Regions from separate parts of the Martelella sp. FOR1707 genome, predicted to be linked through region 2. Evidence: riboswitches for the same ligand, from Rfam matches in the RefSeq annotation. Region 2 holds a riboswitch; each other region holds the start of a gene.
The links. Region 2 has a riboswitch for thiamine pyrophosphate ahead of V6765_RS04700 (TRAP transporter large permease). Riboswitches for the same ligand answer to the same signal wherever they lie in the genome.
Positions count from the first base shown of each region.

Region 1: another riboswitch for thiamine pyrophosphate. It lies ahead of V6765_RS08780 (ABC transporter permease); the one in region 2 lies ahead of V6765_RS04700 (TRAP transporter large permease).
Region 3: another riboswitch for thiamine pyrophosphate. It lies ahead of thiB (thiamine ABC transporter substrate binding subunit); the one in region 2 lies ahead of V6765_RS04700 (TRAP transporter large permease).
Region 4: another riboswitch for thiamine pyrophosphate. It lies ahead of thiC (phosphomethylpyrimidine synthase ThiC); the one in region 2 lies ahead of V6765_RS04700 (TRAP transporter large permease).

Region 1 covers NZ_JBAKFP010000003.1:180,573-187,628, forward strand. Annotated here, with positions in the region: gene V6765_RS08765 (LysR family transcriptional regulator) at 35-1,000, shown strand; gene V6765_RS08770 (lysine-2,3-aminomutase-like protein) at 1,051-2,109, shown strand; gene V6765_RS08775 (sugar porter family MFS transporter) at 2,211-3,539, opposite strand; TPP riboswitch at 3,754-3,855, shown strand; gene V6765_RS08780 (ABC transporter permease) at 3,964-4,677, shown strand; gene V6765_RS08785 (ABC transporter substrate-binding protein) at 4,708-5,652, shown strand; gene V6765_RS08790 (hypothetical protein) at 5,805-6,008, shown strand; gene V6765_RS08795 (hypothetical protein) at 6,171-6,761, shown strand; gene V6765_RS08800 (MFS transporter) at 6,819-7,056, opposite strand, start outside.
Region 2 covers NZ_JBAKFP010000002.1:177,423-184,478, forward strand. Annotated here, with positions in the region: gene V6765_RS04690 (UDP-glucose dehydrogenase family protein) at 1-263, opposite strand, end outside; gene V6765_RS04695 (lytic murein transglycosylase) at 598-1,737, shown strand; TPP riboswitch at 1,825-1,927, shown strand; gene V6765_RS04700 (TRAP transporter large permease) at 2,093-3,889, shown strand; gene V6765_RS04705 (TRAP transporter substrate-binding protein) at 3,904-4,902, shown strand; gene V6765_RS04710 (diguanylate cyclase) at 4,924-6,231, opposite strand; gene V6765_RS04715 (TRAP transporter large permease) at 6,448-7,056, opposite strand, start outside.
Region 3 covers NZ_JBAKFP010000005.1:305,467-312,522, reverse strand. Annotated here, with positions in the region: gene V6765_RS15720 (M48 family metalloprotease) at 1-140, opposite strand, end outside; gene V6765_RS15715 (thiamine ABC transporter ATP-binding protein) at 244-891, opposite strand; gene thiP (thiamine/thiamine pyrophosphate ABC transporter permease) at 906-2,522, opposite strand; gene thiB (thiamine ABC transporter substrate binding subunit) at 2,898-3,908, opposite strand; TPP riboswitch at 3,945-4,043, opposite strand; gene V6765_RS15700 (FKBP-type peptidyl-prolyl cis-trans isomerase) at 4,272-4,709, shown strand; gene V6765_RS15695 (glucan biosynthesis protein) at 5,083-6,702, shown strand; gene V6765_RS15690 (hypothetical protein) at 6,686-6,862, shown strand; gene mdoH (glucans biosynthesis glucosyltransferase MdoH) at 6,937-7,056, shown strand, end outside.
Region 4 covers NZ_JBAKFP010000008.1:235,879-242,934, reverse strand. Annotated here, with positions in the region: partial or broken gene V6765_RS21105 (hypothetical protein) at 1-143, shown strand, start outside; tRNA gene V6765_RS21100 (tRNA-Ile) at 161-236, opposite strand; gene V6765_RS21095 (SIMPL domain-containing protein) at 398-1,126, shown strand; gene thiC (phosphomethylpyrimidine synthase ThiC) at 1,483-3,285, opposite strand; TPP riboswitch at 3,383-3,517, opposite strand; gene V6765_RS21085 (autotransporter domain-containing protein) at 3,634-7,056, opposite strand, start outside.

The DNA.
Region 1 (7,056 bases), on a different contig from region 2:
GAAATCTATTGTTTAGATAGGACCTATCGACAGCATGAATTTCAGAAACCTCGACCTCAACCTGCTACGGGTACTGGACGCACTGCTGGACGAGCCCAATACCACCAGGGCGGGTACCGCTATCGGTCTCAGTCAGCCCGCGGTAAGCTCCGCGCTGAAGCGGTTGCGCGATCTTACCGGCGATGCGCTTTTTGAGCGCGAAGGCAACAGTTTGGTGGCAACGCCTTATGCGCTCGGCTTGCGCGAACCTGTGAGATCAGCGCTGGACGGCCTGGAACAAGCCTTCGCTGGCCGTGATGGTTTCGACCCCAACCGAAGTCAGCGAAGCTTTCTGCTCGGCGCGTCGGATTTTTTCGCCGAGCTTCTGATGCCCGCCCTCGTAGACCGGATGACCCGCGCCGCGCCCGACATGCGTTTGAAAATGCTGCCGTCCGCGCCGGACCAGCTTGCCGGACTGCTGACGGGAAACGGCTTCGACATGATCGTCTCAATTGCCGCGGAGGTGCCGGGCTGGATCGAAAGGCGGTTCCTGTTCTCTGCCCGCAACGTCGTGGTGGCACGGCACAATCATCCCGGACTTCAGACCCTAGAACCGGGCGCCACCATGCCGCTGTCTCTATTCTGCGAAATGCCGCAGGCAATTTTCTCCGCCACTCGCGACTTCACGCATTTCGAGGATGTAGCGCTCTCCCGAATCGGGAGGGCTCGCCATGTTCGCTTCACGCTTCCTGGATATTTCGCCGTCGCCCGCGTCGTTGGCAATAGCGACATTATCGGCGTCTTGCCCGCGAGCCTTGCGCAAGCGTTGCAACCGGAAATCGGTCTTTCAGTCTATCGCCTGCCTTTCGAAATGCCACTGATCGACCTTTACCTCTACTGGCGTAGCCGCGATACCCGCGATGCCGAGCATTCCTGGCTCAGGGAAGAAATCGTGGGCATTCTCGCGCCTCTCAACGAGGCCGCGCTTGCCGCCGCACCGGTCGCCGATGACTTTGCTTGACGGCGGAAACCGTCTAGAACGCCCCGAACGAAACCGGCGACGGGGCGACCATGTCCGAGAGCAAAGCGAAAACCGCGATAACCGACACCGATGCGCTGGTGGCGCGCGGGCTCGTGCCAGCGGAAGCGGCGGGCGATATCGCGCGGGTTGCCGAGGATTTCCGCATCCGCATTCCGGCCCATATCCTGTCGGCGATCGACACGGTGGCCGCCGATGATCCGCTGGCGCGCCAGTTCGTGCCGGATCGCCGCGAGCTTGAAGCCTATGACGGCGAGATGGAGGACCCGATCGGCGATGGCGCTTTCGAGCGGGCAAAGGGCGTTACCCACCGCTATCCCGACCGGGTGCTCTTGAAGCCGACCCATGCCTGCCAGGTCTATTGCCGCTTCTGCTTCCGCCGCGAGACCGTGGGCGAGCCGGAGGCCGCGCTTGACCGGGACGAGCTTGCCGCAGCGCTCGACTATATCCGCGCGCATAGCGAAATCTGGGAGGTGATCCTGTCGGGCGGCGATCCGCTGGTGCTGTCCGACCGCCGGCTTTCCGCGCTGATGAAGGCGCTTGGCGAAGTCGAGCATGTGGCCGTGATCCGCATCCACACCCGCGCCCCGCTGGTCACGCCCGAGCGCATCACCGACGGCCTTGTCGCGGCGCTGAAGCAGGCCCGCAAGACGGTCAATATCGTCATCCACGTCAATCATCCGCGCGAGCTGACCGAGGCGGTGCGCAGCGGGCTCGCCCGGCTTGCCGATGGCGGCATTCCGCTGTTTGCCCAGACCGTGCTCTTGAAGGGCATCAACGACGATGCCGAAACGCTGGCGACCCTGTTCAGGACGCTCCTCGCCAACAGGGTCAAGCCGTATTACCTCCACCATCTCGACATGGCCAAGGGCGTCGCCCATTTCGCCGTGCCGATCGCGCGCGGACAGGCACTGATGCGGGCGTTGCAGGGCGCGATCTCCGGGCTTTGCCTGCCGACCTATGTGCTCGATATTCCGGGCGGAGCCGGCAAGGCGCCGATCGGCCCTTGCTATCTGGAGCAAACCGGAGAGACGGAATACGAGGTCACGGATTACCGGGGCGGAAAACATTCCTATTCCGACTGGCGGTAAGCGCCAGTCTGGCCCTGCCGGTGCGTCATCTCCGCTGCGCCTCGCCCTCAGCGAAGGCCAGGGCGAGGATCGCTTCGTTTGGAGGGGCGGCGCTGCCGGCCTCACGCGCCGATAGTGCGCGCCTCGATTTCCTCCAGCGTAATGCCCTTGGTCTCGGGTGCCGCAGCGATCGCGTAGACGATGCCGACGATGCAGAAGAAGGTGAAAATCGCGAAGGTCCCGACGATGCCGATGCCCGCCAGCAGATCCGGAAACACAAGCGCCACCAGGAAGTTGAAGAACCAGTTGGCGACGGAGGCGAGCGCCATGCCGCGCGACCTGAGCCGCAGCGGAAACAGCTCCGCCATATAGAGCCAGGGCAACGGGCCGAGACTGACGGCGAAGAAGGCGATGAAGGTGAAAATGCCGATCATGGCAAGATAGGGGGTTGCCGCGACATCCATCATCGTCGCCACGGTCACCAGCGCCATCGACGCCGCGGTTCCGATGAAGCCGAGGATCAAGAGCTTGCGCCGGCCCATGCTCTCCACCAGATACATCGCGACGACGGTCAGCGCGACATTGACGACGCCGATGCCGACGGTCGCCAGAAGATCGGTCGTGGTGCCGGAAAAGCCGGCATTCTTGAAGATTTCCGGGGCGTAATAGATGATCGCGTTGATGCCGGAAAGCTGCTGCAGCACGAACACGATCATGGCGAAGCTCGTCACCGGCAGGATCCCGCGCTTCAGGAACGTGCTCCAGGCAGGCGTCGCCTCCTCGTCCTTGGCACTCTCCTTGATCTCGGCGATGATCTCGTCGACCTCGGCGGGCGAGGATTCCGGCTGCAGCTTCGCGATGATGTCACGCGCCTTGTCGGCATTGGCGTTGAGCGTCAGCCAGCGCGGCGTTTCCGGCGACAGCAGGATGCCGATCAGCGCCACGATCGACGGGAACACGCCGACGCCGATCATCCAGCGCCAGTCGCCCGAACCGCCAAAGGCCGCGTCCGACATGTAGGACACCATGATGCCGATGGTGATCATCAACTGGAAGGCCGAGACGATGGTGCCGCGAATGCGCGCCGGCGCGACTTCCGCCAGAAACATCGGCGCGGTCATCGCCGAAGCGCCGATGCCGACGCCGATCAGAAGGCGGGCAAGTGTCAGAACATACTGGTTGAAGGCAAGCGCGGAAATCAGCGAGCCGACCAGAAAGATCAACGCGCCCAGGATCAGCATCGGCTTACGCCCGTAGCGATCGGTGGTGACCATGGCAAGCACGGTGCCCGCCACCGCGCCGAGCGGCACGGCCGAGGTGATGACGCCCTCCATGAAGGCCGAAACCGTGAAATCCTGCTTGATGAACGGCAGAGCGCCGGAAATCACGCCCTGGTCGAAACCGAAGAGCATGCCGAACAGCGCTGCCACAATGACGATGGCGATGAGCATGGGTTTTCCTCCGCTTGGACGGCAGCTGCCGCCTTCCCCTCTTATGACCCCGTTTCTGAACCGTCGCTGAAAACCGCAAACGGCCTTATACCAAAAGTTGAAAGTCGAAACGGCATCCGTTGTCAAATCCTTTTGGACCTTGGCGTTTATATTAGCGGCGTTCCCGACTTCGCCGCCGAGCCTCTTGACCGGCGCGCCGCCGCGCGGCATAGAAGACGCATCCGAGGGGTGTGTCCGTGACACTGAGATGGCCGATGGCCGAACCCTTGAACCTGATCCGGGTTATGCCGGCGTAGGAACGGAGTTTGGTCTTGAGCGACACGCCCAGAAAATCAGCCTCTATTGACGCCTTCGCTGCCCGGTTTAGCCGGGGAGAGCGGGAGTGAAGCGTACCCTTTCGGCGGCACTCACCTTTTTCGCGATCATGTCCGGGCTTCTTGTGCTCTGGCAGTCGATCATCGTCTTCGGCGAGTTGCCGCGCTATATCCTGCCGCCGCCGCTTGCGGTACTGGCAAAATTCCAGACCGCCCACGCGATGCTGCTTGAAGAGGCGCTGGTAACGCTCAGGGAAATCCTGGCGGGCTTTGCCATGGGCGCGGTCTTCGGCGCGATGGCGGCGATTTTCATTGCCGCCTTTCCCCGCATCGGACGGTTCATCTGGCCTGTTCTGGTGGTGCTGCAATCTTTCCCCGTGTTTGTGATCGCGCCGATGCTGGTGCTCTGGTTCGGCTTCGGCATCGCCTCCAAGGTGGTGATGACGACCATCATCGTTTTCTTCCCCGTCGCCTCCAGCTTCGCTGACGGGCTGCGCCGCACCGATCCGGAGGTCGTGGCCGCGGCGAAGCTCGATGGCGCGGATCATTTCGAAATGCTGCGCCATATCCGCCTGCCGCTGGCCCTGCCGCATCTGTTTTCCGGCCTCAGGATCGCGGCCCCGCTCGCGCCGCTCGGCGCGGTCGTCGGCGAGTGGGTGGGGTCTGCCGGAGGGCTCGGCTTTCTCATGGTCCAGGCCAATGCCCGCATGCAGAGCGACACCGTGTTCGCCGCCATGCTGATCCTGGCACTCGAGGCCGTGCTGTTTCGAAAGGCGGTGGATCTCGCCGCTCCCTTCTTCACCCGCTGGTCGCATGAGGATTGAGCGACCGGTTCAGATAAACAGGAGAATGACATGCTGAAGAAACTCGCATTCGCCGCCGCTCTTGCCCTGGCTCCCGGGCTGGCGAGCGCCGCCGACAAACTCGATGTGATCCTTGAATGGTATGTGAACCCCGACCACGGGCCGCTGGTGGTAGCCCAGGAGAACGGCTACTTCGCCGACCAAGGTCTCGATGTGGAACTGCTGCCGCCGTCCGACCCGTCCATGGTGCCGCGCATGGTGGCGACCGGCAAGGTCGATATCGGCATTCACTACCAGCCCAATCTCTATCTCGACCACGAGGCCGGCATCGATATCGTCCGCTTCGGCACGCTGGTCTCGACCCCACTCAACACGCTGACGGTGTTGAAAGACGGGCCGATCAAATCCGTCGCCGATCTGAAGGGCAAGAAGATCGGCTTCTCGGTGGCAGGCATCGAGGACGCTGTGGTGGCCACGATGCTGGAAAACGCGGGCCTTTCCAGGGACGACATCACCCTGATCAACGTCAATTTCGCGCTGACCCAGTCGCTGCTGTCCGGACAGGTCGATGCCACCATCGGCTCGTTCCGCAATATCGAACTGCCGCAGATGCGGATCGCCGGCCACGAAGGCAAGGCGTTCTTTCCGGAAGAGCATGGCGTGCCGGTCTATGACGAGCTGATCTACGTGACCCGCAGCGAGATGCTTGATGATGACCGCCTGCCGCGCTTCCTCGAAGCTGTCGAAAAGGCGACGGTCTTCATCGTCAACCATCCGGAGGAAGCATGGGAGAGCTTTGCCAAGGCCTATCCCGATCTCGACGATGAGCTGAACCGCCAGGCCTTCGCCGAATCCGTCGTCCGCTTCGCCAAGCGTCCCGCGGCCTCCGATGCCGCACGCTACAAGCGTTTCGGCGCGTTCATGGCGGAAAATGGACTGATCTCTGAAGCGCCGCCGGTCGACGCGATTTCAGTGTCGCTATCGCAGGAAAAGTAGATCGGCCTCAAATCGCCACAAAAGCACATTATAAAGAATTGAAAGAGGCGGCGCGCATGCCGCCTCGCTGTTTCGGTCTTTTGTGACGACAATTGCGGCGATACCGCCATCCAAAGACCGATCTCTATTCCTTCACGACAGGAGATCGGATCATGAAACTTGCCGGCCTTGTGCTGGTGGTGGTCGGGCTTGCGGGCCTCACCATCCGCATCTTGCTTTATCAATATCCCGACGTTGCGGGCACCATCGAGGGCAGCCTTCTGAGCCCGCTCTCCCACCTCGTCCTGGCCGCCGGCGCCGCACTACTCGCGGTGCATCTGCTCTACCGCGTGCTGCGCCACGTCATGCATTTCTGACGGCTGCAAGCGGTCGGCATGGGTCCGCGCGGCGCGTGTGGGCCTGCAGCCTCAAGGGCATTTCACGCTTCCCCGTTGGATACCCTATTGCATTGAAATCATGCTGTATTTTCCCTAGATAGGCGAGCGCATACCCGAATCCATGACCTACAGAGAAATTGCATGCACCTGAAATACCTTCCCCTCGTCATCCTTCTGTCTGCCTCCTCCGCAATGGCGCAGGACTGGGCCGATCCGGACCATCCGGAAATCGACTACTCCGGCGTCTACGGTCAGCTCGCCTCCGAAAACGGATATAAGGAAATGATCGGCTGGTGGTCGTATGGCGACGAGGGCAAGGCCTATGACGACATCAATATGCTGATGGTCGCATCCAATGCGTATCAGCTGATGAGGGAACACAAACACTGGACGCTTTCCGGCGAGTGCCTCGACGGCACGCTCATCGTCGCGCTCGACTATGATGTTTCGAGTGAACCGGGCGCCTTCGCGATCGCCGATGACGGCTTTATCGACGTCAACTACACGGTCGACAGCGATCGCCACTATGAGGAAGGCTGGGTCAACGCCATGGAGGGCACGCGCGCCGCCCTCTACGATGACGATGCCTATACCATCCTGAAGGATTTCGCCGAAAGCGGTGAAGTGGTCTTCGAAGTCACCGGCGCTGACGGCAAGGCCAATGAACTCGCCTTCGACCTTGCCGGATCGGAAGAGGTTCTGCCCCGGCTGTTTGCCGCTTGCGGCCGATAGAGCGTTCCGGACCGAGGCCTGGCGGTTGCGCGAAACGGCGTTGGCGGCGGGTCGTGTTCACTCGCCTTCGCTTTCAGCCTGTTCAGCAGCCCAGGCGCTGGCAGCTTCGACGGCAACCGGCGTCGCGGTTGGCGTAACGCCGAGATAGCTTTCGGTCTGGCTGGCAGGAATAGCGGGCCGCTGTGTCATTCGATAGAGCGCGTAAAGCGCGATTCCAGCGAATGTCACGCTGAGAACGAGCCAGAAGCTGAACGGTCCGGCCCGTTCCATCGCCCAGCCGGTGGCAAGCGGGCCG
Region 2 (7,056 bases):
GCCGGCGTGCCCACCGCGATGAAGACCGCATCGGCTTCCGACACCGCGGCGGGCAGATCACTGCTGAAATGCAGCCGGCCGGACTCCATGTTTCTCGCCATAAGCTCCTGGAGACCCGGCTCATAGATCGGCACCTGACCGGCTCTGAGCATGTCTAGCTTGGCTGGGTCCTTGTCGACGCAAACCACCTCATGGCCGAAGTCGGAAAAGCAGACACCGGAAACGAGTCCCACATAGCCGGTGCCGATCATTGCGATTTTCATGGGAAAATGTTCACTCTTCTGGCAGTTGACGGATCGCTTTTATTATTGAGACGAATTGATTACAGTTGCACGACAGGCCTTGTCGAGTAGGGGCCTTCAAAAAAGAAAGTCACGATGGACCTGGGCTTTACGGGAAAGAGTCGGTGTCGCCTTTTCGCGTTCTCGATATCGGCAAGGTAGTTCCCTGTTTTGACGCATCGGGTTATCGAAAAACCGGGTCTTACTTTTTCGCCGCTGTGCTTTCGCATCTCCATAAAATAGACGCAAGCGCGTGCTCTTTCGGTCAGGAGGCCGATGCGCTAGGTTTGCGCACGAATGGAGCGGGGTTATCGCTATGTATCTGACGCGACGCGTGTTTTCTTTCGGGGTGATTGCCGCGACGCTTTCAGCGTGCACGAACAGTTCGGTTGGCAGTTTTTCTTCCGTCGCCGATCCGGCGATGCGGCCGGTGGCCAATTCTGAGTGGAACGCGTGGGTGGCCGGGTTCAAGCAGCGCGCGGCGGCGCGCGGGATTTCCAACGACACGCTGACGGCGGCCTTCGCCAATGCCGGATACACGCCGGGGGTCATTGAGCAGGACCGCAACCAGACGGAATTCAAGCGCACGCTGGAAGACTATCTGGCCATTGCCGGCTCCGATGAGCGGATCGCCAAGGGGCGCGCCAATTATGCCCGCTACCGCGATGTTCTGGAGCGGATCGAGGCGACCTATGGCGTCGACGCCAATGTGATTGTCGCCATCTGGGGCCTGGAAAGCATGTACGGCGAACGGCGCGGCAGCATTCCGGTTGTGTCGTCGCTTTCGACGCTGGCCGTCGAGGGGCGGCGCGGTGCTTTCTTCGAAAGCCAGTTGGTCGGGGCGATGCGGATCCTGCAGAACGGCGATATCACGCCCGAGCGGATGACCGGAAGCTGGGCCGGCGCCATGGGCCATACCCAGTTCATCCCGACCTCCTATCTCGGCTATGCCGTCGATTTCAACGGCGACGGCCGGCGCGATATCTGGGACGCCGACCCGACCGATGCGCTTGCGAGCACCGCGAACTATCTTGCTCGCTCGGGCTGGCGGAAAGGTCAGCCCTGGGGCGGCGAGGAGGGCTCGCCGGGCGCTGCCGTCGATGGCACCAGGATACAGCCGCAGGCGGGCGGTCCGGTCTTCGTCGTCGGGCACAATTTCAACGTCATCAAGCGCTACAACAACTCCACCAATTATGCGCTGGGCGTGGGGTATCTCGCCGACCGGATCGCGGGCGCCGGCCCGCTCAGGGGCAGTTTTCCCGATGACAATTACGGCTTCAGCGCCGACCAGCGCAAGGAATTGCAATCGCGGCTTTCTGCGGCGGGCTACGATGCCGGCACCATCGACGGCGTGTTCGGCGACCAGACCCGCGCCGCGATCACGGCCTATCAGCGGCAGAACGGGCTGAATGTCACGGGCGAACCGTCCATGGCTCTGCTGCAAAGGCTTCGGTAAAACCCGTTGGCAAGTTGTCTTGCGTTGCCGCCAGACGCCACGTTTCCGGCATGCCATTGACAGCGCCCTAAAAGCCGGACAAAACCTGACTATTCCGAGGGGTGCATCCTGCGATGCTGAGACGGCGGTGAGCCGGACCCTTGAACCTGATCCGGGTCATACCGGCGTAGGAACGGAAAATCTGGCCGCTCTGCCATAACCTTTCTCTTCTCCGCCGGTCTCCGTGATTGCAACATGCTGGGGATCGCATCATGAAGCCTTGCCTTCCAATACCATGCGCGGGCCGCCAATGGTTCAGCCCTCCGAACGGCTGTTTTGAGACAGGCGTCGCCCGCGAACGACATCGTCCATGCGTATGACGGCGATTCATCGCGCGGCTGGACGGTTTGCGGACGCGCTGGAAACGGCGCTCGGTCTGCTCGCCGCCGTCATTCTGATGGCGATGCTCGCCCTTGTCGTGGCGGGCGTCGTGCTGCGCTACGTCTTTCACACCGGGGTCGTCGGCATGGAGGATCTGGGCGTGTGGCTGAATATCGCGCTGATCTCGGCCGGCCTGCCGCTCACCCTTTCGGGCCCGCTGTCGATGCGGCTCGATGGTCTTGCACGGCTGCTGCCCGATCGGGCGTCCGGCGTGCTCGCTGTCGTGGCCGACGGCTTCAGCGTCGTCGCGGGGCTGATCCTGTGCCTTGGTGGCCGTGAGGCGATCGCCTTGCTTGGCGGAATGTCGCCGACGCTCGGGGTTCCGGAATGGGTCCGCTTCGCCTTTCCCGCAGCGGGCGGGCTGGGACTGCTCGCGCTGCTCTGCCTGCGCCGCTTGGAGCGGTCGAGCGGCGCACGGCTGATCTTCGGCTTCGCGCTCGGCGGGTTTCTTTACTGGGCCGTCGGTCGGTTCGCGATCGATGTCGCCCTGCCGGCCAGCCTGTCGCTCGCGCTTGCAGCCGCGCTCGGCCTCATCGCCGGTGCGCCGCTCGCCCATGTGTTTCTGGCATCGTCCTACGGCGCGATCGCCTTCGGCGCGCTGCAGACGGAGCAGGCGATCATCGCCAATACCGTGGCCGGCATGTCGAAATTCCTGCTGCTGGCGATCCCGTTCTTTCTGCTCGCGGGCGCGTTTCTGAAACTGTCCGGGGCGGCCGAAAAACTCGTTCAGTTCGCGGTCTCGCTCGTCGGCCATTATCGCGGCGGGCTGGCGCAGACGACGCTTTTGACCGGCGTTCTGTTTTCCGGCGCGTCCGGTTCCTCCGTCGCCAATGCGGCCTTTGCCGCCTCGACCTTCCATCCCGAACTGGTGCGGCACGGTTATCCGCCCGCCCGCGCCGGCGCGCTTGTCGCGGCCTCCTCCGTTCTCGACAACGTTATCCCGCCGTCGATCGCCTTTCTAATCCTGGCGACGGCGACCAATCTTTCCGTCGGCGCGCTGCTTGTCGGCGGGCTGTTCGCCGGCCTGTTGATGGCGGCTTTTCTCGCCGTCGCCATAAGGCTTGCGATGGGGGCCGCGAGCGGCGCGCCGCCGGCTTCGGCTGAAACGCGCAGGCAGGCCGGGATCGCGGCTCTGCCGGCCTTCGGCCTCGGCCTGATCGTGGTGTTCGGCATTCGCCTGGGCATTGTCACGACCACGGAGGCGGCGGGTCTTGCCGCCCTCTACACACTGATCCTGGCGGCAACGTCCCGCCGCTCCGGTTCCAGCATTGTCGCCGCCTTCCGCCAGTCGGCGGTCGAGGCGGCGGCGATCGGTCTCCTGATCGGCGCGGCGGCCCCCGTCGCCTTCCTGCTCGCGATCGACGATATCGCCGGTCTGGTGCGCCACCTCGCCGGCCTGTTCGGGGGTAGCGCCGTCGCCGTTCTCCTGCTCGCCAATGGGATCCTGCTGATTGCGGGCCTGGTGATGGATATCGGGGCGGCGATCCTGCTGCTGGGTCCTGTGCTTCTGCCGGTTGTCGTTGCCGCCGGGATCGATCCGATCCGCTTTGGCGTCGTCCTCGTCGTCAACCTGATGATCGGCGGGCTCACCCCGCCGGTCGGGATGCTGGCCTTCGTGGTCGGCGGCGTCACCGGCCTTTCGCCGGAAAGCCTGTTCAGGGCGATGCGTCCCTTTCTTCTGGCGCTTCTCACAGCCCTGTTCGTTCTCACCCTCTTTGCCGTTCCCGTATGAAAGGTTTGTCTGCCATGACCACGCTCAACCGTCGCCATCTTCTGAAAACAGGCGCTGCCGCCGCCGCAATGCTTGTTGCGCCCGCCTATCTGCGAACCGCCAGCGCCGCCGCGCGCGATGTCGTCATCGCCTCGCTTCTCGGCGAGGATAAGCCGGAAACCATGGTCTGGCGCTTCTTCGCCGACGAGGTCGAACAGCGGCTTCCGGGCCGGTTCCGTTTCCGGATCGTGACCAATGGCGCGCTCGGCGGCGAAAAGCAGGTGGCGGAGAATATTCGCCTCGGATCGGTGCAGGCGAGCCTTTCCACCGTTTCGGCGCTTTCGGCCTGGACGCCGCACTTGCAGCTGCTCGACCTGCCGTTCCTGTTTCGCGATGCCGCTCACCTCAGTGATGTCGTGAATGGTCCGATCGGCGACGACCTCTCGGCCCGGCTTGCGCAAGAGCAGTTCATCGTCGGTGGTTTCATCGATTACGGAGCTCGCAACCTGCTGGCCAAGGAGGCAATCACGCGGCCCGGGCAGATGGAAGGCAAGACCATCCGCGTCATCAACACCCCACTCCACACGCGCCTGTGGAGCGCCTATGGCGCGACGCCGGTCGGCATCCCGATCACCGAAACCTACAACGCGCTCGCCACCGGGGTAGCGGATGCCATGGACCTGACGAAATCGGCCTATGCAGGGTTCAAGCTCTATGAGGTGGTGCCGTTCATGACCGAAACCGGGCACATCCGCGCCGCCGGGGTGCTCTATTTTTCCGCCGGCTTCTGGAACAGTCTCGATCCCGAAACACAGGCCGTGCTCGGCGCGATCTCGGCCGAGGCCGCGCTTTATTTCAACAGGCTGATCGTTGAGGACGAGACGCAGTCCGTGGCGCTTGCCAAGGCGAATGGCGCCACGTTCCTTGAGCCGGAGGAGATGGAGGCCTGGCGCGCCGGGGCGCGGGGCGTGTGGAGCGATTTCGCACCCGTCGTCGGTGGGATGGACACAATCGAGGCGGTAGCGCAGGGCTGAGCTGCGCCCGAGACCGGCCGTTCAGCCGGTGACCTTCACCTGATTGCGGCCCTCCATCTTGGCGGCATAGAGCGCGCGGTCGGCGAGCTCGATGATGTTGGGCGGCGAAACCCGCGGGCTGAAGACGGATATGCCGATGCTGACCGTCAGCGTCTGCTTCTGTCCGTCGGGGAGGATGAACGTTTGCCCGGCGATGGTGTTGCACAGGCGCTCCGCGATCGCTGTCGCCTCATAGGTGCGAAGCCCCGGCAGGATCATCGCGAATTCCTCGCCGCCATAGCGGTAGGCCAGGTCATTTTCGCGCGCGGTCAGTTCAATCGTATCCGCAACCTGCCGGAGCGCGTCATCCCCCGCTAGGTGTCCATAGGTGTCGTTGAACTGCTTGAAATGGTCGACGTCGATCATCAGCAGGGAGAACGGCTCGCCGCTCTCTTTCGATACGGCGATCGCCTCGTCGATCGCGCGGTCGAACTCGCGACGGTTGTAAAGGCCGGTCAGGCCATCGGCGCGCGCGGCTGCGGCCAGGGCATCTTCCTGCCGGTTGATCTGCTTGAGCATGGTGTTGAAGGCCTGCGCCACGGAGGCGAGTTCCGGCGGGACCTGCACCTCGATTTCGCGGTTGCGCGTGCCGCCCGCGACCAGCATCGCGCCTTCCACCAGTTTGTCGGTGCTGCGGATCAGCGCCTGGTCGATGATGAATATGCCGATCCCGGAAAACACCAGCGCCAGAACGCCCGCAATCGCGGCAAAGCGGTCGAGCCGCTCCATTGTTTCGAGCGCTTGTCGGTGGCTCTCCTCGTTCAGCAGGCGCATGCTCTCGGCAATGCTTTCCACGCGCTTGCCGGTTTCGCCGATGACGCTTTCAAACCGCATCAGTCGCTGATCGGCGCCGCCGGGCAAAGGGGCAACGTCCGACGCGGCCTGCAGTAACAGTGCCCATTGCTGGCTCACGCCTTCAAGCACTGGTTCAAACGAGGGGTAGTCATCGGTTATCATTTCCAGATCGCGCAGATTGGCGGCGATATCGCGCTCGGCCGCTTCGAAGTGATTGCGGTAGCTTTCGTCGCCGGTCATCGCGAAATCAGTGACGTCCGTGGCGATGTCCCAGAGGTTGCCCTGGATCCGCTCCAGCGCCAGCGATACCTTGTGCTGGGTGTGCAGGACCTGCCGGAAGGGTTCTCGGAGCTGATCGCGATAGTCGATGTACCAGAAGGCGGAAAGGGCCGCGACCGGCAGCAGCGCCATCATGAATCCGACGATCAGCCAGGCCCTGAGAGAAAGCCCGCGGAACCAGCGGCCAAACAGGCCGGGATCACCCGATTTGTCCATCCAACAATATCCCCCGCGGCATCATGCCGTTGTTCGCTTTTTCGGTGTGTTTCGGTGGTGTTGCACTAAACCGAACAAGGGGTCGGGTTCAACTATCTGCAAGTTGTCATTTGAGCCCGGACCGTAAGCCGCCTCGAGCACGCGCATCGCTTTCGGCGGACGATAACGCGGCTCCTCGAAGGGCATGGGCTTGGGGCGAAAGCCTGTGTGACGCTGCTACCCGTACATCAGGTTCGGCAGAAACAGCACGATGCCAGGTACGAACAGAAGCAGCGCCACCAGCGCCATGATGGCGGCGATGAACGGCCAGGATTCTTTCACGTAGTCCTCGATCTTGGTGTCCAGCAGGCTGCAGACCGTGAACATCGCGACGCCGACCGGCGGCGTCATGCCGCCGAAGGTGACGATGGTCATCATCAGGATGCCGAAATGCACCGGGTCGACGCCGGCCTTGACCACAACCGGAACGAGGATCGGCGTCAGCAGCAGCACCAGGATCGTGCTTTCGAAAAACAGGCCGGCGATGAACAGGCCGATCAGGATGACGGTGACGATCAGAACCGGATTCGCGAGGCTTTCCAGCATGAAGCCCGCCACGCTCTGCGGCACCTGAAGGAAGATGATCGCGAAGCCGATCATGCCCGACATCAGGATGATCAGCATGATCAGGCCGATATCCGACAGCGCGTGGCCGAAGGCCCGCTTGATCGTCTCGAAGGTCATCACCCGGTGGGCGAAGACGCCGACGAGGATCGCGTAGACCACCGCAAACGCGCCGACTTCCGACGGCGTGAACAGACCGCCGCGGATCGAGCCGATCAGAAG
Region 3 (7,056 bases), on a different contig from region 2:
GGCAGGATGAAGAAGGTATCGTTGGTCTGGCACGAGGCGAGCCCCAGCGCCGCGATCAATACGAACACGGATGGCCGCACTCCCGGCAGGAAGCGCCTGCGTCTGTCTTGCGTGAGGCCGCGGCCGACCTTATTCACCATGCCTGTCGCGTCCGGATGAACGCGTCCCTGATCACTGCGGTCCGGCGAAAGCCGCCCGGCGCCTGTTTTACTTTATCATATTTGTCGTTTCGTGCGCCAAGGGTCAATAGCGCGCGGAAAGTCGCCCGTTCTCGACAACCAGCCGGTGGTCGGCGATCGCCTCCACCTCGTCCGGCTCGTGCGAGACGATAACGACGGTATTGCCGGATTCGCGGTGAAGTTCAAGCAGCAGCCTGCCCATCTCGCCGCGCATATCGGGATCGAGCGCCGCGAATGGCTCGTCGAGCAGCAGAACCGGCCGGTCGCGTACCAGTGCCCGCGCAAACGCGGCGCGCTGGCGTTCACCGCCCGATAGTGTCGCGGGCTTGCGCCCGTCATAGCCTTCGAGCCCGACCCGTTTCAACGCGTCGCACACTTCCTCCCGTCCGGCCTCATCGAGCTTCAGCGCCGGGTCCAGGCCGAGGCCGACATTGGTGAAGATATCGAGATGGGCGAACAGGTTGTTTTCCTGAAACACCACCGTCACCGGGCGATCGGAGACGTGCAGCCCGTTCATCCGCTCGCCGGCAATCAGGATGTCGCCGCTGTCGGGCTTTTCGAAGCCCGCGATCAGGTTCAGCAGCGTCGTCTTGCCGGAGCCGGAGCGGCCGGTCACCGCGCTCACCTTTGCGCCCTCGATCTGGCCATCGAAGCGGAAATCCTTGTCGCCGAGTTTGAGGGCAACATCGTCAAGCGTGATATCGACGGGCATGGTCGCTTTCCCTTTCATCGCGCGGCCTGCCGGCGCGTGCCGGCGACCATCAGGATAAGGCAGATCGCGCCGAGGATCAGCGCCAGCCCGTTGGCATCCGCCGTGCGATAGCTGCCGAGCCGGCTGTAGAGCAGCCAGGGCAGCGTGGTCAGGTCATCGCCGCCAAACAGCGCCACCGCGCCGAGATCGCCGAGCGACAGCGCCATGGCGAAGGAGAGCGCCGTCAGAAGCGGCCGTTTCAGCCCTGGCCAGTCGACAATGCGCAGCCGAGAGAGACCAGAAAGGCCGAGACTTGCCGCAAGCCGCGCGGTGCGCGCCCTGTGAACCGCGATCGCCGGCTGCAGCACCCGCAGCACGAAGGGCAGCGCCATCAGCGCGTTGATGCCGGCGACCACCAGCGGCGCGGCCGCATCGGTCAGCCCGAAGGGGCGGAGCAGCAGAAACCAACCGGTGCCCAGCACGATCGGCGGCACCAGCAGCACCAGAGATCCCATCGCAGCCATCGTCGCGCTGAAACCCTTCTCGACGGCGCTCGGACGTTTTGCCGCTGCCACCGCGCCTGTCGCGGCAATGAAGGCGAGCGCCACGAGAAGCGAGAGCAGTGCCGCACCAAGCGCAATCGAAAGGCTGGTCGCCGTCGCCCGCAGAAAAATCCTTTCGCCGAGCAGCTTGATGAGGTCGGCCTCCACGCCCTTGATGACGATCATGGCGAGCGGGAGCGCGAGGGCAACCGTGAACAGCGCGATGATGGTGGCGTCGGCCAGCGCCTTCAGCCGGCCAGCGCCATCCGGGCGGGCGATGGCGGTGTCGGCACTTGTGCCGGGATCGTCGGCCTTGGGCAGAAAGGCGAGCGCGATCAGCACCAGGCCGGTCAGCGCGATCTGCATGCCTGCAAGGGCGACGGCGCGGGCGGGATTGAAATCGAAGCGCAGCGCCTGATAGATCGCGACCTCGATCGTGGTCGCCGCCGGTCCGCCGCCGAGAATGAGCACCAGCGTGAACGAGGTGGCGCACAGCATGAAGATCAGCCCGGCGACGCCGGCGATCAGCGGCGCGATCACCGGCCATTCGACAAAGCGGAACACCGCGCGGCCGGGCATGGCGAGCATCGCCGCCGATTTGAAATATTCCTGCGGCACCCGCTCCAGCCCCGCCAGAAACAGGCGGGCGGCGAGCGGCAGGTTGAAATAGACATGGGCCAGCAGAATGCCCTGCAGACCGTAGATCTGGAGCGGGCGACCGAAACCGGCCAGCGTCAGCAGATCGTTGAATATCCCCTGCCGGCCCCAGATACCGATCAGCCCCAGCGCGCCGATCAACACCGGCAGGCCGAGCGGCACCGCCATCAGCCGCACGATCCACAGCCGGCCCGGAAAATGCGGACGCCGCGCCAGCGCCAGCGCAACCGGAATGGCCAGCGCCACCGAAATCAGCGTCGACAGCGTGGCCTGCCAGAGCGTGAAGCGCAGGATGCGCCAGACATAGGGCTCCTCGAACACCGCCACCGAAGCCTGCAGCCGCCCGAACCCGGAAAGCGCTATAATGGCGATCGCGATAAAGCCGATGACGCCGGCGAGGGCTGCGATGCCGTAGCCATAGCTGCGGCGGCGTTCGGAGGAGGACATCAGCATGGCGCGGCCCTCTCGCTCAGGCGCAGGCGGGCGGATGAGCCCGGCAGCGCGTGGAGAATGAATCTGCAGCCTTGTGCTGGACCCGTCGGCCACCTCGCCTTTCAGGGAGCGGGTCTATTGCGTATGTGCCGCGCGTCTTGCTTCCAGTATTCTCTCCCGCTGGCGGGAGAGATGCCCCGAGAGGGGCAGTGAGGGTGGCGCGGCGTATCAGATCGTGAGGGCGTTTGCGGGGAAAGACTCCCCCCTCACTGTCGCTGTCGCGACATCTCTCCCCTCCGGGGCGAGAAGATTGGGGGGCTATGCGGCGCGGTTCGCCGCACTGCGCCGGAGGCGAGGTAGCCTCGCGCTCGCGCCTCACCGCCGGACCTATCGCTCTCACCGCGCGCTCATGGCGTTCAGCCATTCGTCGATCCATTTCTGGCGGTTTTCGGCGACGACGCCGGGGGCAAATTGCAGGGTCTTTTGCGGTTTGACGGCGTTTTCGAAGGCGGCGGGCAGCGGTTCGCTGGTCGCGGCCGCCGGCATCATCCAGTTATGGGTCGGGATCGCGTCCTGGAAGCCGGGGGTCAGGATGAATTCGAGGAAGGACCTTGCAAGGTCGGGATCATCGGCCATCGTCGTCATGCCGGCGACCTCGATCTGGATGTAGAGCCCGTCCTGGAAATCGATCGCCTTGTAGCGGCCGCTCCCCTCCTCGATCTCGTGATAGGCCGGCGATGTGGTGTAGGACAGCACCATTGGCGCCTCGCCGCTGGTGAACAGGCCGTAAGCCTCCGACCAGCCCGGCGCGACCGTCAGAATCCGGTCGGAGAGTTTTTCCCATTGGGCGGCAGCGTCATCGCCATAGACCGATTTCATCCACAACAGCATGCCGAGGCCCGGCGTCGAGGTGCGCGGGTCCTCGATCACCAGTTTCTGGTCGGCGGGGCCGTTCACCAGTTCGTCGAGCGTTGTCGGCGGGTTGTCGATGCTTTCGGTATCGTAGACGATGTCGAACCAGCCGTAATCGAACGGCACGAAGATATCGTCGGAAAAGCCGCCGGGGATATCGGCCGCCTCGGTCGAGACGCCGGATTTTGCGAAGAAGCCGGTTTCCTTCGCCTCGTGCACAAGATTGTTGTCGAGGCCCAGAACGATATCGGCCGGGCTCGATTGGCCTTCGAGCTTCAGCCGGTTGAGGAGCGCAACGCCGTCCTCGACGCTGACGAATTTCAGCGTGCAGCCGCAGGTCTTCTCGAAGGCTTCCTTCACCAACGGCCCGGGTCCCCATTCGGCATCGAAGCTTTCATAGGTATAGACGGTGAGGACCTTGTTCTCCTGAGCGCCTGCCGGCAGCGCCGGAAGGGCCGCAAGCGCGAGAATGGCGATGGTCGTGCGATAGGTCATGACGCCTCCTTGTGTTCGGTACTGAAGGGGAAAACGGCGTCCTGCGCGTCTAATCCCTCCGCCGGTGCTAGCCGGATCAGGTTCTTCGGGTTGGCCGCAGGCCTCTCAGCGAAAATCGCACCCCGTTAGAGCTGACCAAACACCTATCGCGGCGGTCCCGGCATTTCAAGAGGCGCACGATTTGAAAAAACGGCCCGGAAGCACTAGGTAGAGGGCGTGTCCGGCGTGCCGGACGAAAAGTCGGTCGTCATGCGAAATAAAGCGTGTCGGCTCATCCTTCAGGGGCGAAAGCACTCTGGAAAACCGAAAACGGCGCGGCCGATCTCGGCCAGCGTGCAGTGTTTCAAGGAAGGAGCACACGAGATGACAGAAGCAAAAGCGGGCGATACCGTTCGTATTCACTACACCGGAACTCTCAATGACGGTTCGACCTTCGACAGTTCCGAAGGCCGCCAGCCGCTGGAATTCACCGTCGGCGCCGGCCAGATCATTCCCGGCCTCGACCGCGAGATCGCCGGCATGAATGTTGGCGACAGCCGCGACGTGAAGGTCGATTCCAGCGAAGCCTATGGCCCCCATGACCCGCAGAAGGTGCAGGTCGTGCCGCGCTCCGCCATGCCGCAGGAAGTGGAAGTTGCCCCCGGCATGCAGCTTCAGGCGCGCACGCCCGACGGCCAGACCGTGCCGCTGATCGTGACCAAGGTCGAGGAACAGGAAGTCACCGTCGACGCCAATCATCCGCTCGCGGGCCAGGATTTGAATTTTGCCGTCGAACTGGTCGAGATCGTGAAGGCCGCCTGATCAGGGCCTTCCGCGCCGTTTTCGAACTATGTGAAAATATTGCGGCGCGAAGGTGGCACATTGCCATGATTTTGCCATTCTTTGGCTGAATGGCTTTGCTAATAATGGGCTGGTACGCAAATGTGTGTGTCAGCCCTTTTTGATGAGCCATCCCCATGCCGGATTCCCGGAACGTCTATTTTATCGATCGAAAATATTCTTCTTCAGCGATGGAACCGAAACGGGCCTGCCTCGTTTGTGACTCGTCCGCGCCCGTCTGGGGACGGGCGTTCGCGCAACCGCGCCTGCGCGCTTCCGGCGGGCGAAGGGAATGAGTATGCTGCTCTGCACCATTTCATTTTATCTATCCATTTAAAGCCAACGGGATTTACGCATGAAGAGACGAACCTTTCTGGCCCAGACCGCGGTCGGCGTGCTCGCTCTTTCGGGGGTGGGCGGCAAGGCCTTCGCGCAGCAGGCGGTCGAGCCGGGAAAGATGCCGGAAGCCAATGCAACGGTCGAGGCGTCAGCGCCGCCTCCTGACGCGTTCAATTTCGACACGCTTACCGAACAGATGAAGGCCAAGGCCGGGGAGGCTTACGAGGAGCCCTCCCAGGAGGTCCCCGAACCGTTCCGGGACCTTCAATATGATGATTACCGCGCGATCCGCTACGATCCCAACAAGGCGATCTGGCGCGACCAGTCCGATTTTCAGCTTCAGGCCTTCGCGCTCGGCTGGCTGTTCAAGACGCCGGTCGATATCTACGAGGTCGCCGACGGCGTTGCGCAGAAACTCGAGTTCACCGGCGATGACTTCATCTACCGCGCGCCGCTCGACGTCGAGCAGTTTCATGGCGTCAAGCTGCCGGGGGTCGCGGGCTTCCGGATCAACTATCCGCTGAACCGCCCGGAAGTTTCCGACGAGCTGATCTCGTTCCTGGGCTCGTCCTATTTCCGCGCGCTCGGCCAGAACAATCTCTATGGCCTTTCGGCGCGCGGCCTTGCGATCAATACCGCGACCAGCCAGGGCGAGGAGTTTCCGCGCTTTTCCGCCTTCTACATCATGCGGCCGGGCACGGAGAAGGACAAGATCACCGTTTTTGCGGCGCTTGATGGTCCGAGCGTGACCGGCGCCTACCGTTTCGTGATCACGCCGGGCAAGAATACGCGCATGGATGTCACCGCGCGACTCTTTTTCCGGAACGATATCGAGCGTCTCGGCGTTGCCCCTATGACTTCCATGTTCCTGTTCGGTCCCGCCAACCATCATGCCTTTGATGATTATCGGGAGCGGGTCCACGACAGCGAGGGTCTCAAGATCGTGCGTGCCGACGGCACCGAGCTTTGGCGCAATCTGCAGAATGCCAAGACGCTCGCCAATTCGTTCTTTGGCGAGACCAATCCGCGGGCGTTCGGCCTCTACCAGCGCCATCGCGGGTTCGAGGATTATCAGGACGCCGAGGCCCATTACGAGCGGCGGCCGTCGCTTCTGGTGGAGCCGGCCGGAAACTGGGGCAAGGGCACGATTTCGCTGGTCGAGATCCCGACCGACAAGGAAGTCAACGACAATATCGTCTGCTTCTGGCAGCCGGAAGCGCCCGCCAAGAAAGGCGGATCGGCCGAGTTCGGCTACCGGCTGACCTGGGGCGCGATCGAGGAAGACCAGGCCCGGCTTGCCCGCGTTGTCGATATCCGCAGTGGCGAAGGCGGCGTATCGGGCGTAGCCAATGACGATGACGACGTGCGCAAGCTCGTGGTCGATTTTGCCGGCGGCCCGCTGGATGACATGGCGCCCGGCTCGGAACTGCAGGAGCGCCTGCACATTACCAATGGCGAGGTCGTGCATTCCACGGTCTCGGCGATCAGAGGCCAGGGCGTCTGGCGTCTGGCAATCGATATCAAGCCCGCCGGCGACGCGCCGGTGGAAATTGTCGGGGCGCTGACGGACGGCAGCCGCGACGTGAGTGAAATCTGGTTATATCAGTGGAGAAAAGGCGATGACCAACCAAATTGACGGGTCGGATCAGAACATGGAATTCAGCCGGTTTCTTCCGGCGTCCGCGCCGCTTCCCATGCCCGAGCAGCTTTTGGAGCGCCCGCGCCGCCGCGGCGTGATCGCGACGATCCTGTCGCCGGTTCTCGTGTGGCAGCGTCCGCGCTCGGCACGGCTCTAGGAACCGGAAGGTAACTTTTCCGGGCGGCCTTCCGTTTTCAACGGTGAGGCCCGCAAGGACCAAAGGGATAACCGATGCTGGCCTTCAGACGGACCTTTTCGATCGTATTCGCCGCAATCATCGCGATTGCGGCGTCTCGCATCGCGATGGACGTTTTCTTCGCCGACGGCGCCGACTGGGTCGACTTCGTGCGG
Region 4 (7,056 bases), on a different contig from region 2:
TCTATTTTTTCAATTCATCGGTAAGGGCGAAATCAACAGGCGCCCGATTTGGAAGGCGAAGAGGTCTCCAAGGCATCGCCGCAAGCGGCGAATCGAAAAACCGACTTTTGTCGCAAAGTCGGCGTTTCCGTGTCGGACGATAAACTGTACAATTCAGAAATGGTGGGCCTGGAGGGACTCGAACCCCCAACCAAGCGGTTATGAGCCGCCGGCTCTAACCATTGAGCTACAGGCCCCCTGTCCGAAGCCGAGATGGGCTGGAACGGGCCGCGCTGGCAATGGCTCCTTGCGCGGACCCTCCGACTACTCCAAATTCATGGGCATCGCAAGTTCCCGCCGCATTGGCTTCACAATTGCCGGCCAAGAGGAAGGGACATCATTTCAAGGAGGGATATCCATGGCCAAATTACCCGTTCGTCTCGCTGCCGCAGGCCTGCTTTTCGCGCTCCCGCTTGCCGGCACGGCAGCCCTAGCGGATAGCGCCGCGCCGCCGGCCGTCATCAATGTTTCCGCCGATGGCGATGCCACGCTGGTGCCCGACATGGCCACCGTCTCGCTTTCGGTCGTCAGCCAGGCTGATGACACGGCGACCGCGCTTTCGGACAATTCGGCCGCGATGCAAAAGGTCATCGACGCCCTCAAGCAGAACGGCATCGCCGACAAAGACGTCCAGACCAGCAATTTCTCGGTGAGCCCGCGCTATCAGCAGGTCAAGGCCGATGACGGAACGATGACCAGCGAGATCGTCGGCTACGAGGTCCAGAACGGCCTCAATGTCCGGGTGCGCGATCTTTCGAAGCTCTCTGCCGTGCTCGATCAGGCAGTCAAGCTCGGTGTCAACTCCGGCGGCGGGATATCGTTCTCCAACAGCGATCCTTCCGCCGCGGAGGACGAGGCCCGGCGCGAGGCTGTCGCCAACGCGCTGGCCAAGGCCGAAACGCTGGCCGAGGCCGCCGGGGTCACGCTCGGCAAGGTGATGTCGATCTCCGAGCAGAGCTCGATGCCGCAGCCAATGATGATGCGCGCCGACGTGATGATGGCAAAAGCCGAGGGCGCCCCGCCGATCGCGGCCGGCGAAAACACCTACAACATCACCGTCAACATGACGCTGGCGATCGAGCAGTAAAGCCGGTTCCTCTTGAGGCCGCCCGCCCCCAGGGCTGGAAAGAACCCGTCGCTTCGTCGCGAGCGACGGCAATTTCCGGTCCGGGGGCGGGCCGCTCTCCGGAACCCAGCGTCCGATCCTGTGGCGGTGGGATTTCCCTCTGCCGCCGCCGGCGCTCAACCGGCCGACGGGGCGGAAAAATCTCGCAATCGCCTCCTCCTTTTTCGGAGCTCGTCATGCGCCGCTTATAAGATGCACCACTTCAGCCGCCATGCCGCCGGCGGGCTCTCGCCTTCGTCGCAAGGCTGTGGGCGGCCGCCCAGACGCCCGGCGGCGGCTCGGCCCTGAGCGGGGCGAGGCCGATCACCAGGGCCGGCTCATTTCACATCCTCCAGGGGCATATAAAGCGCGCCCCCCTCGCGGAATTTTTCGGCCATCGCCGCCATGCCCTCTTTCTGGGCCTCCGCCCTGATGTCATGGCTTATGCGCATCGAGCAGAATTTCGGCCCGCACATGGAGCAGAAATGCGCCACCTTGTGCGCCTCCTTCGGCAAGGTTTCGTCGTGCATCGATCGCGCGGTCTCGGGATCGAGCGCGAGGTTGAACTGGTCTTCCCAGCGAAACTCGAACCGCGCGCGGCTGAGGGCGTCATCGCGAATCCGCGCCGCCGGATGGCCCTTGGCGAGATCGGCGGCATGGGCGGCGATCTTGTAGGTGATCACGCCGACCTTGACGTCGTCGCGGTCGGGCAGGCCGAGATGCTCCTTGGGCGTTACGTAGCAAAGCATTGCCGTGCCGAACCAGCCGATCATCGCCGCGCCTATGCCGGAGGTGATGTGGTCATAGCCGGGCGCGATGTCCGTGGTCAGCGGGCCGAGCGTGTAGAATGGCGCTTCGCCGCACACCGCGAGCTGTTTGTTCATATTGGCCTTGATCTTGTGCATCGGAACATGGCCCGGGCCTTCGATCATCACCTGGCAGTCCCTGGCCCAGGCGATCTGCGTGAGCTCGCCGAGTGTCTCCAGTTCGGCGAACTGCGCCGCGTCATTCGCATCGGCGATCGAACCGGGCCGGAGGCCGTCGCCGAGCGAGAAGGAAACGTCATAGGCCCGGCAGATATCGCAGATTTCCTCGAAATGGTCGTATAGAAAGCTCTCCTTGTGATGGTGCAGGCACCACTTCGCCATGATCGAGCCGCCGCGCGAGACGATGCCGGTGACACGGTTCACCGTCATCGGGATCATGTGCAGCCGCACGCCGGCATGGATGGTGAAATAGTCCACACCCTGCTCGGCCTGCTCGATCAGCGTGTCGCGGAACACCTCCCAGGAAAGGTCCTCGGCAATGCCGCCCACCTTTTCCAGGGCCTGATAGAGCGGAACCGTACCGATCGGCACCGGCGCATTGCGGATGATCCAGTCGCGGATATTGTGGATGTTGCGACCCGTGGACAGGTCCATCACCGTGTCGGCGCCCCAGCGGATCGCCCAGACCATCTTTTCCACTTCCTCAGCCATCGAGGAGGTGACGGCCGAGTTGCCAATATTGGCGTTGATCTTGACCAGAAAATTGCGGCCGATCGCCATCGGCTCGGCTTCCGGGTGATTGATGTTCGACGGGATGATTGCCCGGCCGCGCGCCACCTCGTCGCGCACGAATTCCGGGGTGATGAAATCGGGAATCTCGGCGCCGAAGGCTTCGCCATCACGGGCCAAATCCTGTTTTGCCGCCGCGCGGCCAAGATTTTCACGGATGGCGACGAATTCCATTTCGGGCGTCACGATCCCGGCGCGGGCATAGGCCAACTGGGTCACGGCGCGGCTATCTCTTGCGCGCAGCGGCTTGTGGCGCACAGGAAATTCCGGCGTCAGACGCGCGCCTGCGGCAAAGCCGTTGTCTTCGGGCTTCACATGACGCCCTGCATAGCGCTCGGTGTCATTGCGCGCGGCGATCCAGGTCTCGCGCAGACGCGGCAGGCCACGCTCAATGGCGATTTCGACGTCTGGATCCGTATAGGGTCCGGAACTGTCGTAGACGGTCACGGGCGGCTCGTCGGCCGTTGGATGCAGGTCGATCGCGCGCATGGGCACGCGAATATCGGGATTGAGAACGCCAGCCTGCCAGACTCGGCGCGAGGCCGGCAACGGCCCGGTGGTGACGGTTGGGGAAAGGTCTTTCATCGGTCGGAGCCTCCAGTGCTCGATGCGTTGGAGACCCAGTTCGCCGTAATGAATGGAGAGGGGCTGCGTGAAAATACGCCAGGGCAACTCAGCCGTGACCGCAGCAGATGCACCATCCCTACGCCAGTGTGAACTGGATCAGGTTCATCGGGTCACTGCGCTGCGCGTCGCCATAAAGGCAGACGGGCGATCAGTATCTCAGCCCCTTGTCGGGACCCCCCGGGTGAATGCGCAAAGACTGCATTCCGTCCCGCGGTTTGTCAACTGAAAGACTGGCGGCTGCACCATTGCAACAGTCTTGCCTCAGCCGGGCGGGAATGACCCCGCCCGGCTGGTCGTGTTTTCAGATCAGAACTTCACCTGGAGCCTTGCGTTGACGCCGTTGTAGCTGACGTCGTCGCCGAACTGGCCCTGGTAGGACACGCCGATCGTGGTGTTGGCCGACAGGTCGAAATCGAGGCCGGCCTCGACCACGGCGGCATCCTCGGCAACGGCGACGCCGGTGATGGCGAACGGCGTCGAGCCCGCAAACGCTTGCGTGACGGACGGCGTGATATCGCCGAAGGCGTGACGCCAGCCGATCATCCCGCTTGCCTTCGCCCGCGTCTGGCCGAGCATGAAGTCGGACGAGACGCGCAAACCCACGGTGGTGAAGGTCGTGTCGGAGCTGCCGCTTGCGCCGCTCAATGCCTCCGCGCCGCCGCTTTCGCCATAGCCATCCGTATCCAGATTGACATAGGCGAGGTTGGCGAACGGCTCCAGCTGAACGTCGGAGAGATCGAACTGATAGCCGAGTTCGCCGAAGGCCTGGAAGGTGCCGGCGTCATAGCTGCTGTCGAGCGCATTCGTAAGGCCCGGGATGTACACCGAACGGCTGGTGTCGATCTGGTGCCACGTATAGGCGAGACCCGAACGGAAGCCGAGGCCGCCCCATTGCGAACCGGCATAAAGGCCGAGCGAGTAGTTGTCGCTGGAACCCGACGACGCGCGGTCGTCAACGTCGAAGCTCGAATGGCTGTAGCCGGCGAGCGCGCCGACGCGCCAGGTTTCGGCAAACGGGATGTCGACGCCGACAAGCAGGCCACCCGTCGCGCTGTCGAGGCCGGCGGCATTGGCGTTGCCGTCGAACTTGTTCCACGCTCCGAAGGCGCTGCCCCAGGCGGCGATGCCGTCTGCCTGATCGGGAGCGACGAGGTTCGCTCCGTCCGGCCCATAGGCCAGAACCGGCGCCGACGATGCGCCGACCGTGCCGAAGGCTGCCCGCAGGCGATCGGCCTCCGCGCCGCGGACGATGCCGCTTTCCTCGATCAGCGCGGATTTGACCGATGCATGGATCTCGCCGGAAAGCTGATCGAAGCCGTTGCGGATGAAATCGGGATCGTCCGGCAGCATGACGATCGCGTCATAGAGCGCGTTTCCTGCGGTAAAGCCGATCGACTCCACGCTTGCCGCCACGGCCGCCTGATTGGCGGTTTGAGCCACCGATGCGAAATCGCGGTCGTTGCGCTGCAGCTTCAGGCCGATTTCGCTCGTGCCATAGATGAAGTCGGGCGTCAGGAACGCGAAGTCGGAGGTGACGCTTGCGAATTCGCCCTCGATCTGGCCGGCTGACAGCACGGTGTAGGTCGAGCGCGGATCATAGACGCCGTCAAAGCCGATATGGGCGAGCGTTCCGTCCAGCGACGCCTTGCCGGTCACAGTCACCGCATCGCTGCGCCCGCTTTCCGGGTCGACTTCGACGGCGAAGATCGAGCCGCTGGCGAAGGCGAGGTCGCCGTCGATCGTGAGCGTGCCGATGGAATTGCCCGGCGACAGCGTGCCGCCCGCGGCAATCGAGACCAGCGATCCCGCGCCGGAGCCGATCGTGCCGGAACCGCCGAGAACAGCGCCGTCATTGACGGTCATGCTGCCGCCGAGCTTGCCGACGCCGTTTTCGTCGCCCACCAGCAGCTTGCCCTGGTTGACCAGCGTGGTGCCGGCAAAGCCGGAGCTGTCGGCCGTCAGGAGCAGGGTGCCCACGCCGCGCTTTTCAAACGTGCCGTCGCCGGAGAACGTCTTCAGAGCGGTCACCGGAACCGTCGGATGGGATACATCGATCCAGCCGCGGCCGTCGAACCGGATGGCCTTGTCGAGCGACGTGATCGGGCCGGTCCACTGAGCCCAGTCATCGTCGGGGCCCGCGGTGCGGATGCCGCCATTGTCGAGCGTGATCAGACCGTCGGTCGAGCCGAGTGCGGCGCTCTCGTCGATCGCCACGGTCTTGCCGGCGGTGACGACGATATCGCGAAAGCGCTCATGATCGTCCACGCACATCGCGCGGGCGCCCTGAAGCGACAGGTGCTGCGCATCGGCGCAGTCGAGCGCCAGCTTGAGGGGCGCGAAGGGATCGTTTTCGAAGTCGAGCCCGGTCTTCGCCGAAAGCGCGGCGCGCACGGCGGGATCGTTGAGGCCGAGCGTTGCGACAAGCTCGTCCCAGGCCGGGTTTTCCGGTTTGGTTTCGAAGGCAAGGTCCTCATCGACATACTTCATGAGGATATCGCCCCATTGCTCCCAGCTCATGTCGCTGATGCTGCCGATGCCCGGGAATTCGTCGCGATGCGCCTGGAAATAGTCATCGAGAACGTTGCGGAAGAATTCCGGATTGGAGGTGTCCGTCAGCTTGTCGAGATAGGCCTTGTAAACCGCCTGCTGTTCGGCGGGCACATAGAGGGCAAGCTCCTCCTGGAAGGCTTCCGGGTCGTGACGGTCATAGACCGCATTGGCGAGCAGGAAGCCGAGGCGGTCCTCGGTGACTTCCGGGGCCTGCGCATAGATCGGGCGGCCATCCTCATCGGAAAGCTGGCCGAGATAGACATCCGTGCGGTGGTTGTTGCGCGACAGCCGGAATTCATTCGCGCGCTCGGCGGAATCGCGCGTGTTGGCGTCGAAGGTCAGGCGGACCTTGCCGCTATCGTCGCCGATCTCCTCGACATTGGGGCCCTTCCAGCGGATTTCGTGGGCGAGCGGCTCATGATCGGAGAGCGCGTGACCCTCGTCCGTCGTGCTGATGTCCTGGTCGAGAACGCCGCCGACATAGCGATCGTCTTCGGCATCCGTCGGCTCCCACCATTTGGCATAGGGGCGCGAGGCAATGAAGTGATCGATCTGGGTGCGGCCCCAGGACGGCCATTTGAAGGCCTCGTCGTCTTCCTCGACGCTCGGCCACGTGGTGCTGCCGTCGGCCAGCTTGTGTGGCGCGAAGCGCTCGCGATCCTCGGGGTTCTGCAGGATCTGGTACTGCTTCTTCAGAAGGTTCATCGTGTAGGGCGTGTTGCCCGCCACGGGATAGGTCTCGTCGGTGAACAGGCCTTCCGGCATGGTGTCGGACTTGCGGTTGATATAGGCTTCGGCGGCGGCGTATTTTTCCGAGCCGATGGCGTGATTGCGCGCGACATATTGCAGCGCCCAGGCCTTGTGGTCCGCATTGCCGGTTTCCCGGGCGCGCTTCATCATGAATTCCTGCTGAACCACTTCCAGCAGACCGCGCTCGGAGATGTCACCCGCGTTGAAATCGCCGGTCATGATAATGGGGCTGGCCTTGCCTGCGGCCCAGTCGTTCAACTCATGGGCTTCGCGGTTACGATGGAGGAAGGCATCATCGCGATAGTCCAGATGCTCGGTCGCGATGATGGTCTGCGGGCGGCCGTTCTCGCCGCCGACAACCACGTGAACCGGCTCATCGGTATTGCTGTAATCGATGATGTCCTTGTCGCGCCAGGCAAGGCCGGTGTC